Regions from separate parts of the Comamonas odontotermitis genome, predicted to be linked through region 3. Evidence: predicted binding sites of a transcription regulator. Region 3 holds the regulator's gene; each other region holds the start of a gene.
What was found. Region 3 encodes LexA, which represses DNA repair genes until DNA is damaged. Its sites were predicted from a motif close to ACTGTATNNNNATACAGT; they were not measured.
Positions count from the first base shown of each region.

Region 1: a site for LexA is predicted at 2,298-2,315, ahead of imuA (translesion DNA synthesis-associated protein ImuA). Genes of this name have one in related genera too.
Region 2: a site for LexA is predicted at 2,189-2,206, ahead of LAD35_RS06350 (PA0069 family radical SAM protein). Genes of this name have one in related genera too.

Region 1 covers NZ_CP083451.1:1,293,552-1,297,694, forward strand. Annotated here, with positions in the region: gene LAD35_RS05940 (error-prone DNA polymerase) at 1-106, opposite strand, end outside; gene LAD35_RS05945 (Y-family DNA polymerase) at 115-1,551, opposite strand; gene imuA (translesion DNA synthesis-associated protein ImuA) at 1,478-2,290, opposite strand; gene LAD35_RS05955 (MlaD family protein) at 2,460-3,503, shown strand; gene LAD35_RS05960 (hypothetical protein) at 3,575-4,143, shown strand, end outside.
Region 2 covers NZ_CP083451.1:1,377,699-1,381,841, forward strand. Annotated here, with positions in the region: gene LAD35_RS06335 (acyltransferase family protein) at 1-230, shown strand, start outside; gene LAD35_RS06340 (IS3 family transposase) at 281-1,540, opposite strand; gene rnk (nucleoside diphosphate kinase regulator) at 1,656-2,069, opposite strand; gene LAD35_RS06350 (PA0069 family radical SAM protein) at 2,224-3,489, shown strand; gene LAD35_RS06355 (phosphoethanolamine transferase) at 3,540-4,143, opposite strand, start outside.
Region 3 covers NZ_CP083451.1:2,916,374-2,920,516, forward strand. Annotated here, with positions in the region: gene gloA2 (SMU1112c/YaeR family gloxylase I-like metalloprotein) at 93-551, opposite strand; gene LAD35_RS13510 (asparaginase) at 563-1,561, opposite strand; gene lexA (transcriptional repressor LexA) at 1,677-2,405, shown strand; gene LAD35_RS13520 (hypothetical protein) at 2,534-3,070, shown strand; gene LAD35_RS13525 (crotonase/enoyl-CoA hydratase family protein) at 3,376-4,143, opposite strand, start outside.

The DNA of each region.
Region 1 (4,143 bases), 1.6 Mb from region 3:
GTGCCACCAGCTCGTGCGGGTGGCTGGCGCCGCGCAGAAAGCTGAAATTGCTCAGGCACCACAGCTCGGCGTAGCGTGGAATGGCGGGGCGGAGAGGGGATGTCATGGCAAGGCTCATGCAAAGCGGCCATGCAGAAACCAGGCGCTGTCCTGCGCTGACAAGCGGGTGTGAAAGACCCACAGCAGGCCTGCATGCGCACTGTGTGCCACCCAGTAATCGCGTACGGCGGTGTGCGCGATCTGGCGCGTGGGAATTGTGGGAGGCGGGGTGTCGGTGTCGGATTTCGTATCTGCTTCGCCAGCGCTGGGCAGCACAAAGCCAGGGCTGCGGTGCCACCAGCCGCCTTCGATGCGCTGCGGCCCTGCCAGCAACTGCAGCGGGCCTTGGTACAAGGGCTGGCTGTTGCCGTCCTGCAGCAATTGCAGGGGCTCGGCCAGCAGGAAGCTGGGTTGGGGCAGAGGTGGCACTGCGGGTTGTGTGGCTGGTTGTACGGGGGATGGGGCGCCAAGTTGGCAGGCGGGTTGCCATTGCACCTGCCATTCCGGGCGATGGTCGGCCTGCAGTTGGGGGCGCTGCACCTGGTGGCTGCCCAGGCGTGCGGTAATGCGTTCGAGCACCTGCACCAGGCTCTCGCCTTGTGCGGTGGTGTCGGGTAGCAGGCTGGCACTGGTTTCATGCAGGGCTTCGGGGGCATCGGCGTGCAGGCTCAGCTCGCCCACGGGCGCGAGCAGTTGCACATGGGCCAGATGCGCTTGCAGCAAGCGGGCCAGGTGCCCGACGTCGCGTGTAGTGGTGGCCGTATGCAATACCAGCTCGCCGCCATCGCCCACATGTTTTGAGCGCATTGCGTCATGGCACCAGCGCAGGGTGCAACTGCGTATGCCTGCCCGCTGCGCAGCAAGCCAGCCACACAGCTGCAGCAGCAGGTGGCGCGCGCCATGCATCAGGCCATCGGCCTGATCGATGCGCATGGGTAGCTCCAGCCGGGCATCAAAGCGCGCAGGCAAGTCTATCCAGGGGTATTGGTCGGGGCGCAGGCCATAGGCCTGGTCGAGCGCGGCCAGCAGATCTGCCCCCAAACGCCTTGTCACGCCGCCGCGCGGCAGGGCTTGCACCGCTCCCAGGCTGGTGCAGCCCAGTTGCGAGAGCAGTTGGGCGTGGTGTGCGGTCGCATCCAGGGCGGCCAGCGGCAAAGGTGCCAGCACCTGCGCCAGTGGCGCGCCAAAGCCGTGGCGCAGGTCGCAGCGTGCCAGGGCAATGGCGGCCAGGCTGGTGGGGGCCCAACTGATGGCGCGCACGCCTTGCTGCCGTGCTTCGCGCAGCAGGCGCCGGGCCAGTTGCTGACGGCCACCGAAGAGGCGCTGGCTGGCAGACAGCTCCAGCACCAGTGCATCGCCAAACGGCGCAGGTGAGGGCACGCAGGCTACGCGCGGTGTGAACTGCAGCGCCCACAACGCCAGGCCATGCATATTGGCATCAATGCGGCTGGGCGGTGGCGCGGTCTGTGTGTTTTGCAGATGGGGCAGCAGTGCGGCCCAAAGCGGTGTCATGGCGTACAGGAGAGAGTGAGGGGGCTGAAAGAGGGGTGGAAGAAGGCGTGGGGGTTGCGTTACCCAGCATGCGAGGCGTCAGGAACGCTTGCAGACTGTGTGGTGCGGCAGGCAGATCGAGCGAGCCTGTATGTGCCGGCCCGCGCCGCTTGACGATCTGCAACTGCAGTGACCAGGGCCTGCTGGTATGCGCCAGCAGGCGCAGCGGTGCGGCCGATGCCTGATGCTGGCCACTGCTGGGCCGAAAGAGGAAGACCAGCCCTTCAAATTGCTGCGCGCTGATCTGCAGACGACGGATCTGCTCGGGATTGGCCTGCGGCAGCCAGGCAAGGAGCACGCCTGCCGCATTGGCGCGGATGAACTGCTCCAGCGCCCAGAGCCGGTCCTGCGGCGTGGAGGTGTTGATCCACACGAACTGCTCGGGCGCCAGTCCCTGCTGCGCCAGGCCGCTGGCATGAGGCGGCAGCGGCGGGCCGATGGCCACGATGGCTTTGCGCTGCAGGCTGTGCTGCTGCAGCGCGGCGGCTGTCAGTCGCCATTCCAGCTGGCCTGCCTGGGATTGCAGCACTTCCGTCAGGCACTGGCTGGGCCAGCCTTTGCCGGGCAACTCGCAATCCAGTGCTTCCCATCCCGTAGGTGTACAGGCCAGTTGCGTGCGCACCAGGCAGTCGCCGCGCCAGATGCTGGCGGCAACCGATGGTGGCAAGACAGGAGCCGGATTGGACGGGATGGAATGCATGATAAATACTGTTTATATATACAGTATAAAGCGGTGCGAGGTGCTTGTCTGCAATGGCCGGGGCAAGAGGCTTTCCTCTTATCAAATGCATAGCGCACAATGCTTTGCCAGATAGCGCTGGCAGGATTTTTATTACCATGGCTTGCAGCACGGGTAAGATCAGGCCCACATGCATATACCAGAACCCCACGACTCCGCCGACCGGCCAGTGCCGCCGCATGCAGCGGCTTCGGCGCGGCATACGGCCGTGGCCGATGGCGTAGCCATTGATGGCCTGGCGCCCGTTCCGCATCTGGAGCGCAAGGCCGCTGCGCTGCTGCTGTTCACGATGCTGCTCATCCTGGGATCGGCGTTGTATCTGTTGTATGCGCGCGGTGTTTTCGAACCCAAGCAAGAGCTGATCCTGACGGCTGAAGACTCCGAGGGTGTGACCATTGGCATGGACATGACGTTTTCGGGCTTCCCCATCGGCAAGGTGGACAAGATCGAGCTGGCCCAGGATGGCACGGTGCGTATCCATGTGGCTGTGCCGGAAAAGGATGCGCACTGGCTGCGCATCAGCAGCGTGTTCACCCTGGTCAAAGGTTTGGTCGGGGGAACCACGATCAAGGCGTACTCGGGCATTCTGGACGATCCACCTCTGGAAGACGGCGCGGTGCGCGCCGTGCTGCTGGGCGATGCCACGGCGGAGCTGCCGCAACTGATGAGCAATGCACGCCAGCTGCTGGAAAACCTGAACATGATGACCTCGGCCGGATCGGCGCTGGACAGCACCTTGGTGCAACTGCGCACGCTCAGCACCAAACTGAATGGCCCTGGCGGCGCGCTGGGCGTGGCGCTGGGTGGAGATGAAGAGGCCAAGAAGATCTCCGTCACCCTCGACCGTGCCAACCAGTTGCTCGCTCGCCTGGATGGCTTGGTCAAGAATACGGACAAGCAGGTCTTTGGCGCGCAGGGCGTCATGCCCGAGGTACGTGCGACCGTCCAGCAACTCAATGGCGTGCTGACGGATGTGCGCGGCAGCCTCAAGAAGGTGGATGCCGTGCTGGTGGAGGCGCAGGCTGTAGGCGCCAATGCGAAGGATGCTACTTCCAACCTGGGCGACTTGCGGGCCGATGTCGAGGCCAGCCTGCGCAAGGTGGAGGGCATGCTGGCCGAGTTGAACCGCAAATGGCCGTTTGCCAAGAAAGAGGCGGAGGTCAAGCTGCCATGATGCCGACGCGCTTTTTCTCTTCTTCTGCGGTACATTGGATTGCTATTGTTCTGGTAGCATCTTGCGCGCTAGTGGCTTGTGCAGGAGGCCCCAAAGTACCAGATTGGGCCATCAACGAACAGGGTGCGGCCGAGCGGGCAACCGATGCCTACCTGTCTGGTAACAGTCGCGTTGCCGATGCAGAGTGGCGCCGTGCGCGCGAGGAGGTTCGCCGCACTGCACGACCTGACCTGCTGGCCCGGCTGGAGCTGGCACGCTGCGCCGCACAGGTGGCTGCGCTGGATGCATCCCCATGCAGCGGCTATGAGGCTGTGGCTCAGGATGCGGCAGCGCCCGAGCAGGCTTACGCTCGTTATCTGCGCGGCGCACAGCAGCCTGCAGACATTGCACTGTTGCCCAAAGTCCAGCAGGCCGTGGCGGCGCAGCAAGCCACCGGGGCTGCTGCAGCGCTGGCGGCCATGGAAGACCCGCTCTCGCGTCTGGTGGCTGCAGGCGCGCTGGCGGTGCGCAGCCCACTGCCCATGGCGGTGGTGCAGCAGGCGGTCGACACTGCTTCTGCCCAGGGCTGGCGCCGTGCGCTGCTCGCATGGCTCATCAATCAGCAGCGTCTGGCGCAAGAACAGGGCGATACCGCGTTGGC
Region 2 (4,143 bases), 1.5 Mb from region 3:
CTATCGTGGTGTTGTGCAATGCCGTGGCTTCGCAGGTGATTGCGACACAGCCCTGGCTCAACTGGCTGGGCATGTGTGTGGCATTCGCACTGTCACTGCTGGCGGGGCGTATGCTCTATCACTTTGTGGAGGCGCGTACGCCCAGCCTCAAAGGCGTGGCGCGCTGGGAGCTGGGCTTTATCGGCGCAGGCCTTGTCGTGAGCTTGTTGAGTGCCCGTTTTGCGCTGTAAGCGCTGGTCAATGTGACCCGTCATTGACTCGTCCTGTCATAGGTTGACACCTATTCGCGACTAATCTCCAGCCCAAGCTGGTTGGCGAGAGACGCCCGATGTACTGCATCGGGCGTTTTGTATTTTAGGGACAGGTGCGGCCGGCGCTCGTTGTACAGCCGTACCGATTCGCCCACCATGGTGCGGGCCTGCGAGAGATCGGCAGGTCGTTGCAACAAGTATTCCATCTTGAGGATTCCATTGACCCGCTCAGCCAGAGCGTTTTGGTAGCAATCGTAGCCATCGGTCATGGAGCAGGTGATGCGGTGGCGTGCATGGATGCGCTGGTATTGAGCCGAGCAGTACTGAACACCTCTATCAGAGTGGTGTACGAGCGGCTGATCTGTTCGCCGCTGACGCAGTGCCATCTTCAACGCTTGGCTGACCTGCTTGGTCTCCAGACTATCGTGCACGTGCCAGCCCACGATCTTGCGCGAGTAGGCATCGGTCACCAGGCTCAGATAGGCAGTCTTCTCCTTGGTGGGTAGATACGTGATGTCAGCGACCCATAGCTGCTCACAACCACTTGCCACTGTTTTGGTCGGGCCCTCCTTGAGTAGATTGGGGTGCCTGCGGTAGTGATGATGGCTATTGGTGGTCTTGTGGTACGCATGCCGTGGCAGCACCAGCATGCGTGCTTGGCGCAGGACAACGAACAGTGCATCGCGCCCGATCTGGATTCCCGCCTGTTCAAGCGGCGGCTTGAGCAAGTGCAGCAGTTTGCGCGTGCCAATGCGTGGCTGATGGCGCCTCTCTTCACTGGCCAACTCCACCACCGCCTTGTCCCGCTCGCTGCGTGCACGCTGGCAGACCAGGCGCTTGTAGTGCGCTTGGCGGCTGATTCCCATGTAGCGGCAAGCCCTCGTGACGCTTAACCCTTTGACGAGCTTTTGCGTGAGGACTTGCCCGCAGGCTTTTTTTTTGACTTGGACTCCGTAGTCGCGCTTGAGCACGTTCACTACCGCTTCAAAGAAGGCCGCTTTCTCGCGGGCTTCTTTCAGCTGCACTTCCAGCTCCTTGATGCGCTGCTCTGGAGTCAGCAGCTTGGGCGATTCAGGCATCTTCTGTAATCCTTTGCCCCTTGATGATGCAGCTTTCCAGTCCTGCCGTCCGTGCTTGCGAAGCCACACCAGTACAGTTGAGGCGCCCTGGATTCCGTACCGCTCATGGGCCTGCCGGTAGGTCAGCTCACCTCTTTCTACTTGATCGACTACTGCGAGTTTAAAAGCCAGCGTGTAGTCCCGTTGCGTTCTCTTAACCCACTGTTCCATTTGACTTTCCTTTCTGTTCTTCAGAAAGGTGTCAACCCAATTCAGGACGGGTCACATGTGAAACAAAAGCACGCCATGGCGTGCTTTTTCATTGGGTTGCCGTGGGCCTGAAGGGTCAGCGGTGCAGTTCGCCAGCGCGCTCCGGCTGGTAGACGATACCGGTCACGCGGACGGTCATGCTCTTGCCGCCCACCGACGGCCATGCCAACTCGTCTCCGACCGACAGACCCAGCAGTGCGCTGCCGACGGGGGCGAAGACCGAGACCTTTTCGGTGCTGCCATCCAGATCCTTGGGGTAGACCAGGGTGAGCTGAAACTGTTTGCCTGATTCAGCCATGTCGAAGGTGACAGTCGAGTTCATGGTCACCACATCGGGCGGAATATCCGTGGGCTCGACGATGTCAGCGCGCGCAATTTCCGCTTCCAGATCCGCTTTTCCAGGGAAAGCCGCAGCAGACATTTGTGCCAGCAATGCCTCCAGGCGATCCACGTCCAGCGACGACAAGATGAGATGGGGCTTGCGAGACATCAAAACTTCCTCCGGATGATGAAAAGTCGAACTGTAGGCGATCCGCAATCTCGCACCATATTGGTGCGAATAGAAGCTGGCCAATTCGTCCGATTGGCAAGTCTGCCTCGTCTTTGTATACTGTATAAATATACAGTATCAGCGATGAAATACCATGCCGCAAAACAAGCATTCCTCTCGCTCTCCCATCATCGCTAATGGTGAGGAGTGGGTGCGCACCAGTGAAGATGCGGAGCCGGCACCAGTGGCGGCTGCGCCGGCTCGTTCTCTTCTGAAAGGGCGCGGTGCGGTCTCTGCGCCCCTGCACCGGTTTGCCAAAGAGCAGCGCGAATGGCTGGATGATGGCTGGAATGGAGCCGTGGCTCAAGGTGTCGGTATGGATGCGGAAGAGCATGATGCCTCGCACGACGAAGCGATCTGGTGGCGGCAGGCTGCGCAGGCACTGGGCACCCAGGTGCACGAGGAGCGGGCACGCAGCGCGATCCAGAAGAACGATTCCCCGGATATCTTCTTCGACCATTCGGTCAACCCGTACCGGGGCTGCGAGCATGGCTGCATCTATTGCTATGCGCGGCCATACCATAGCTACCTCAACCTATCGCCGGGGCTGGATTTCGAGACGCAGTTGTTTGCCAAGACCAATATTGCAGAGGTGCTGCGGCGTGAGATCGGCCATCCCCGCTACCGGCCGGCCTCGCTCAACATTGGCTCGGCGACTGATTGCTACCAGCCCATCGAGCGAGACTGGCGGCTGACGCGGCAGGTGATCGAGGTCCTGAACGAAGCCTGCCACCCGTTCTCGGTGATCACCAAAAGCAGTGGTGTCGAGCGTGATATTGATTTGATAGCGCAAGCCGCAAGCCACAAGCGTGCTGCGGCCTATATCACCATCACCACGCTGGATGGTGGACTGGCGCGGTTGTTGGAGCCCCGCGCTGCCGCTCCGCGCCGAAGGCTGCAGACCATACGCCGCCTCGCAGAAGCTGGGATTCCCGTGGGGGTCAGTGTTGCACCGCACATTCCCTTTCTGAACGACGACATGGAGCAGGTGCTGGATGCTGCACGTGAAGCAGGTGCAACCACCGCTTTCTATACAGTGCTGCGCCTGCCCTGGGAGCTGAACGGTGTGTTTCAGCAATGGTTGCAGGCGCACTACCCACAGAGAGCCCCGCGGGTGATGGAGCGTGTGCGCGACCTGCACCAGATCAGCGACGAGGAGCGCGCGCGCGGCAAAAGCTACAACAGCGACTATCTCACCCGCATGAAAGGCCAGGGCCTGTGGGCGCAATTGGTTCGCCAGCGGTTTGTGCGCAGTTGCGAGCAGCTGGGTTACGGCCGCGAGCGTGAGCCGCTGGATTGGGCTCCGTTTGCTGCATGGCAGCAGGGCCAGCGCGGGCCACAGCAAAGCAGCCTGTTTTAGCCTGGGTTGGGTGCATACAGAGTTGCCACCCGTGCTGCTGGGGCAGATATTCAGGCGGGGGCGCCGGTATGGGCTGCCATGCCCGCCACACCCGGGCGTGCCTGGCTGCTGCCGGGATTGGCGCAACCGGCAAATATATCCAGCTTGGCGTTGTGCAGGCTGGTCTGCACATCCGTCAGGCCCAGCACGGAGTGAAAGTAGTTGTCGTGGCTGATCCTGCTGCTGCCCAGGGATTGCTGCAGGCAGGCCGTGTTGACACCCATGCGCTGCTGCATCAGCGGCGACAGCCAGGTGATCCAGGGTACATGCTTTTGCACGTCGGGTGCTACGGAGTAGGGCAGGCCGTGCAGATAGATGTTGTTCTCGCCCAGCGATTCGCCGTGGTCGGCCACGTACATCATGGCAGTGGGCTGGCGCTGGCCTTTTTGCTCCAGCCAGCCAATCAGGCCGCCCAGCATCCGATCGGTCGCGACAATGCTGTTGTCGTAGGCGTTGACCAGCGACTCACGGTCGCACGATTGCAGGGCCACATTAGTGCACTCGGGCGCAAATTTCTTGTCCTGGGAAAGCGAGCGCTTGAAGTATGCCGGTCCGTGGCTGCCCATCTGGTGCAGTACCAGCACCACACCGCGCGCACGTTGTTCTACAGGCAGC
Region 3 (4,143 bases):
TCTTGAGGCGGGCAAACACATCGTTGGTGCAACGTTATGCGCGGGTGCGCCTGGTCTGCTGGGTAGGTACGCTAGCGCTTCGATGCCTACCCTCACCTCTCATAGACTTCCAGCGGCAACCCATCCGGGTCGCTGAAAAAGAAAAACCGCTTGCCTGTCACCTCGTCCAGACGAATCTCTTCGCACATCACACCTTGCGAAACCAGATAAGTGTGCGCAGCCTTCACCGCCTGCACGGCAATGGCGAGGTGGCGCAGGCCGCAGGCCTCGGGCCGGGACACGCGCGGTGGCGGCGATGGAAACGAGAACAGCTCCAGCTGCCCGCCGCCGGGCACGGCAAGATCCAGCTTCCAGGAATCACGGGCAGCGCGGTATTCCTCGGCAATCACCGTGCAACCCAGGGTATGGGTATAGAACGCCTTGGAGCGGGCATAGTCCGATGCAATCAGGGCCACATGGTGCAGGCCGCTGGCCCCCAGAGGATTGCTGATATTTGCTGAAAATTGGCTTGCAGCGCCCAAAGAACAAGCGCCAACAGCTTCCTTTTTCATAGCAAACCCTATCAACGCAAAGCGCCCAGCAAGGCCAGTTGCAGGCTGACGCGTGCTTTGTAAGGGTTGAGTGCCACGGCAAGCTCTGCCCCCAGGTCGGCATGCACCGGCAGCCTGCCGCCGCTGATCACGCCTTCACTGCAACGGCTGCTGCGCCACACGGGCACGCCCTGGCTGCGGGCACGCGCCAGGGCCGGTTGCAACGCTTCGTGCACCGTGCCGTCCCCGGTGGTTGCCACCACCAGGCCTTGTACACCCTGCGCCAGCAGGGCATCCACAGCAGCAGCTCGCGCGCCTGCGTGGCTGGTGATGATTTCTACCCAAGGCCAGGCCTCTGGCGCAGGCAAGCTGGGCACAGCGAGAGATGCCTTGGCAGTCGTCAAGCCGCCGGGCACCTGACCGTCACGCAGGCGCACCCCCTCACTCCCCACCCAGCCGATAGCCCCCTGCTCACCCGATGAGAAGGCCATCAACCGGTGTGGATGCGCTTTTTGCAGCCATTGGGCGCTGTGCAACTCGCCGCCACCCGTGATGGCAACCACTTCTGTCAGCAAGGGCGCACCGGCGGCAGTGCGTGCGGCGGCGGCAAGCACTGCATCCTTGAGGTTTTGGGGGCCGTCCGGCATCAGGGCATTGGCCGGTCGCATGGCGCATGTCAGCACCACAGGCTTGGGCAGGCGCCCCAGACAACTGTGCAGAAACCATGCGGTTTCCTCCAACGTGTCCGTACCATGGGTGATGACGATGCCTGCCACGGCATCGTCGTGCAGTGCCTTGTCGCATGCATGCAACAGCGCCAGCCATACCGTGTCGTCCATGTCCTTGCTATCGATTTGCGCAAGCTGCTGCGCATCCAGGCTGCCACCAGCAGCCTTTTCAATGCCAGGGATCGCTGCCGCCAAGGCTCCGATGGAGAGCTGCGCCGCACGGTATTTACCAGGGTGCTCGGCATCTTCCGCCATACCTGCAATGGTTCCGCCAGTGCCCAGGATCAAAATTTTTTGCTGCAAGGCTTGCCTCTCCGAAAAAACTGGTTAAAAATACAGTTACTGGATTGATGTACAGGTGTTTGAATGCACAGCCCACCGGCAGTGCACCTGGCACCACAGATCACACGGAGATCTTATGCGAGACCACCCCAAACTGACCGCGCGCCAACAAGAAATTCTGGACCTGATCCAGACCGCCATCTCGCGCACCGGTGCTCCCCCTACCCGTGCCGAAATCGCCAGCAAACTGGGCTTCAAATCCGCCAACTCGGCAGAAGACCATTTGAAGGCCCTGGCCCGCAAGGGAGTGATCGAACTGGTCAGCGGTACCTCGCGCGGCATCCGCCTCAACAATGACACGGTGCGCTCCATCAATGCGGCGCGCGGCACGCGGTTTTCTTCGCCGCTGGCCGGCCTCTCCGCAGGGGTTTCCAGCATGGCAGCGAGTGTGGGCCGCATCGTGCAGGAGCTGGCGCCACTGTCGCTACCCCTGATTGGCCGGGTCTCGGCAGGCTCGCCCATTCTGGCGCAGGAGCATGTCGACCAGACCTACAGCGTGGAAGGCAGCCTGTTCCAACAACAGCCCGATTACCTGCTCAAGGTGCGCGGCATGTCCATGCGTGATGCAGGCATCATGGATGGCGACCTGCTCGCTGTCAAATCCACACGCGAAGCGCGAAACGGCCAGATCATCGTGGCCCGGCTGGGAGACGATGTCACCGTCAAGCGCCTGCAGCGCACCAAGGACGGGATCGAGTTGCTGGCTGAAAACCCCGACTACCTGCCCATCGTCGTGCAGCCCGGCGAGCCTTTCGAGATTGAAGGCATCGCCGTTGGCTTGATACGCAACACGATGCTGATGTAGACAGCACGTCTGCCGTAAAAATGTGACCCAGCTTCAGGTAGCGGGCGCCGTGGGAACCATCTCACTGCCCTGAGGTCGGCGTCTGCCATGAGCAATCCTGCTGTCGTTCCCGTACACAAGGAGTCCCTATGCTCGTCGCTGCAGCATTGCGCGCCCTCGCGCCCTTTTCTCTCGTCGCTGGCTCGCCCATCTTCCACATGGTCAGCCGCACCCTGTCCACTCTGCCAGTGCGCCGTGGTCGCAAGGCCCACCGTGGTGCAGCCAATGATGGCCAGCATGCAGCCCAGGTGCACTGCTTTCTGTCTGCATCGTCTGCCGCCCAGCGCAGCACCACAGGACAGATGAGCCTGCTGGACGCCCCGGACGACAAACCTGTCGCTCCGGTGCAAGGCCCTGTTGATCGCCCTATTGACCGTATCCGCCTGCCGCGCAAACCCGCCAGCCGTCGCCGCACCCAGACAACCGCAGAGGCCGCCAGCGATATCTTTCTGTCGGTGCAACGCTGCAGCGCCCAGGCCGCCAATGATGCCTCCATCAAACGCTACTGGGCCAAGCCTGCCAGCCTGCAGCGCGAGCGTGGCATGCGCTGGGCGATGACCGGCTCTATGGCTGATATCTGCGCAGAATTGGAGCGACTGGAACGGCTGGAGCGCCAGCACTGCTGAGAGGCGTTGCACAGCACCCAGGAGCCTGCCAAACGCAGACCAACCGCGACACGAAAAGCCTGCTGGCGGAGTTGCGTTCGCTTGCGCTGCATGGCGTGCGGCCACCCCGCACATGAAGCCGGTTTCGAAATTGCTGCATAACCGGCTCTGCGGCCAGGCCACAAGCTCTGGCTGCACGCCGTTCAGTCGCTCTATACCCAAGAATGTAGACGGCAGCGCAGATGGCCGCATTGAGCGGCCATCTGTTTGCTATTCCTGCTTAATTTGCTGTGCCCGGTATTGCGTATTGCATTTGCCGGGCTGCTTCAACCCTTGAAATCCGGCTTGCGCTTTTCCAGAAAGGCGCTGACCGCTTCGCGGTGATCTGCGGTCTGGTGGGCCAGCGCCTGGTAGGCGGCCGACAGCTCCAGAATGGATGCCAGGCTTTGGTGCATGCCTTCGCGCATGAGCTTTTTCGTCATGCGGGTGACCTGCGGCGGGTTGGCGGCAATTTCCTCCGCCAGCGCGCGGGCAGCAGGCATCAGTTCGTCATGCGGTACCACCTGTGACACCAGTCCCCATTGCAGCGCGGTAGCAGCGTCGATCATGCGGCCGGTCAGCGACAACTCGGCTGCACGCGACATGCCGATCACGCGCGGCAGCAGCCAGGCGCCACCGTCGCCCGGAATGATGCCCACCTTCACAAAGCTCTCGGCAAACTTGGCCTTGTCCGACGCCACACGCAGGTCGCACATGCAGGTCAGATCAAGGCCCGCGCCCACAGCAGGGCCGTTCACGGCGGCAATCGTCGGCACCTCCAGATTGAACAGCGCCAGCGGCAGGCGCTGGATGCCCTGGCGGTAGTCCTCGCGGATGCGCATACCGTCCACGTCGCCAAACGACTGCTCCTGCATGGTCTTGATATCACCACCAGACGAGAATGCCGGGCCCTCGCCCGTCAGGATCACGGCACGCACCGTGCTGTCGGCACGGATTTTCTCGATGGCGGCGAGAAACTCCTCCACCGCCGTGTTACCGGTCAGCGGGTTGCGGCGCTCGGGTTGGCACATGGTCAGGGTGACCACATGGCCGGA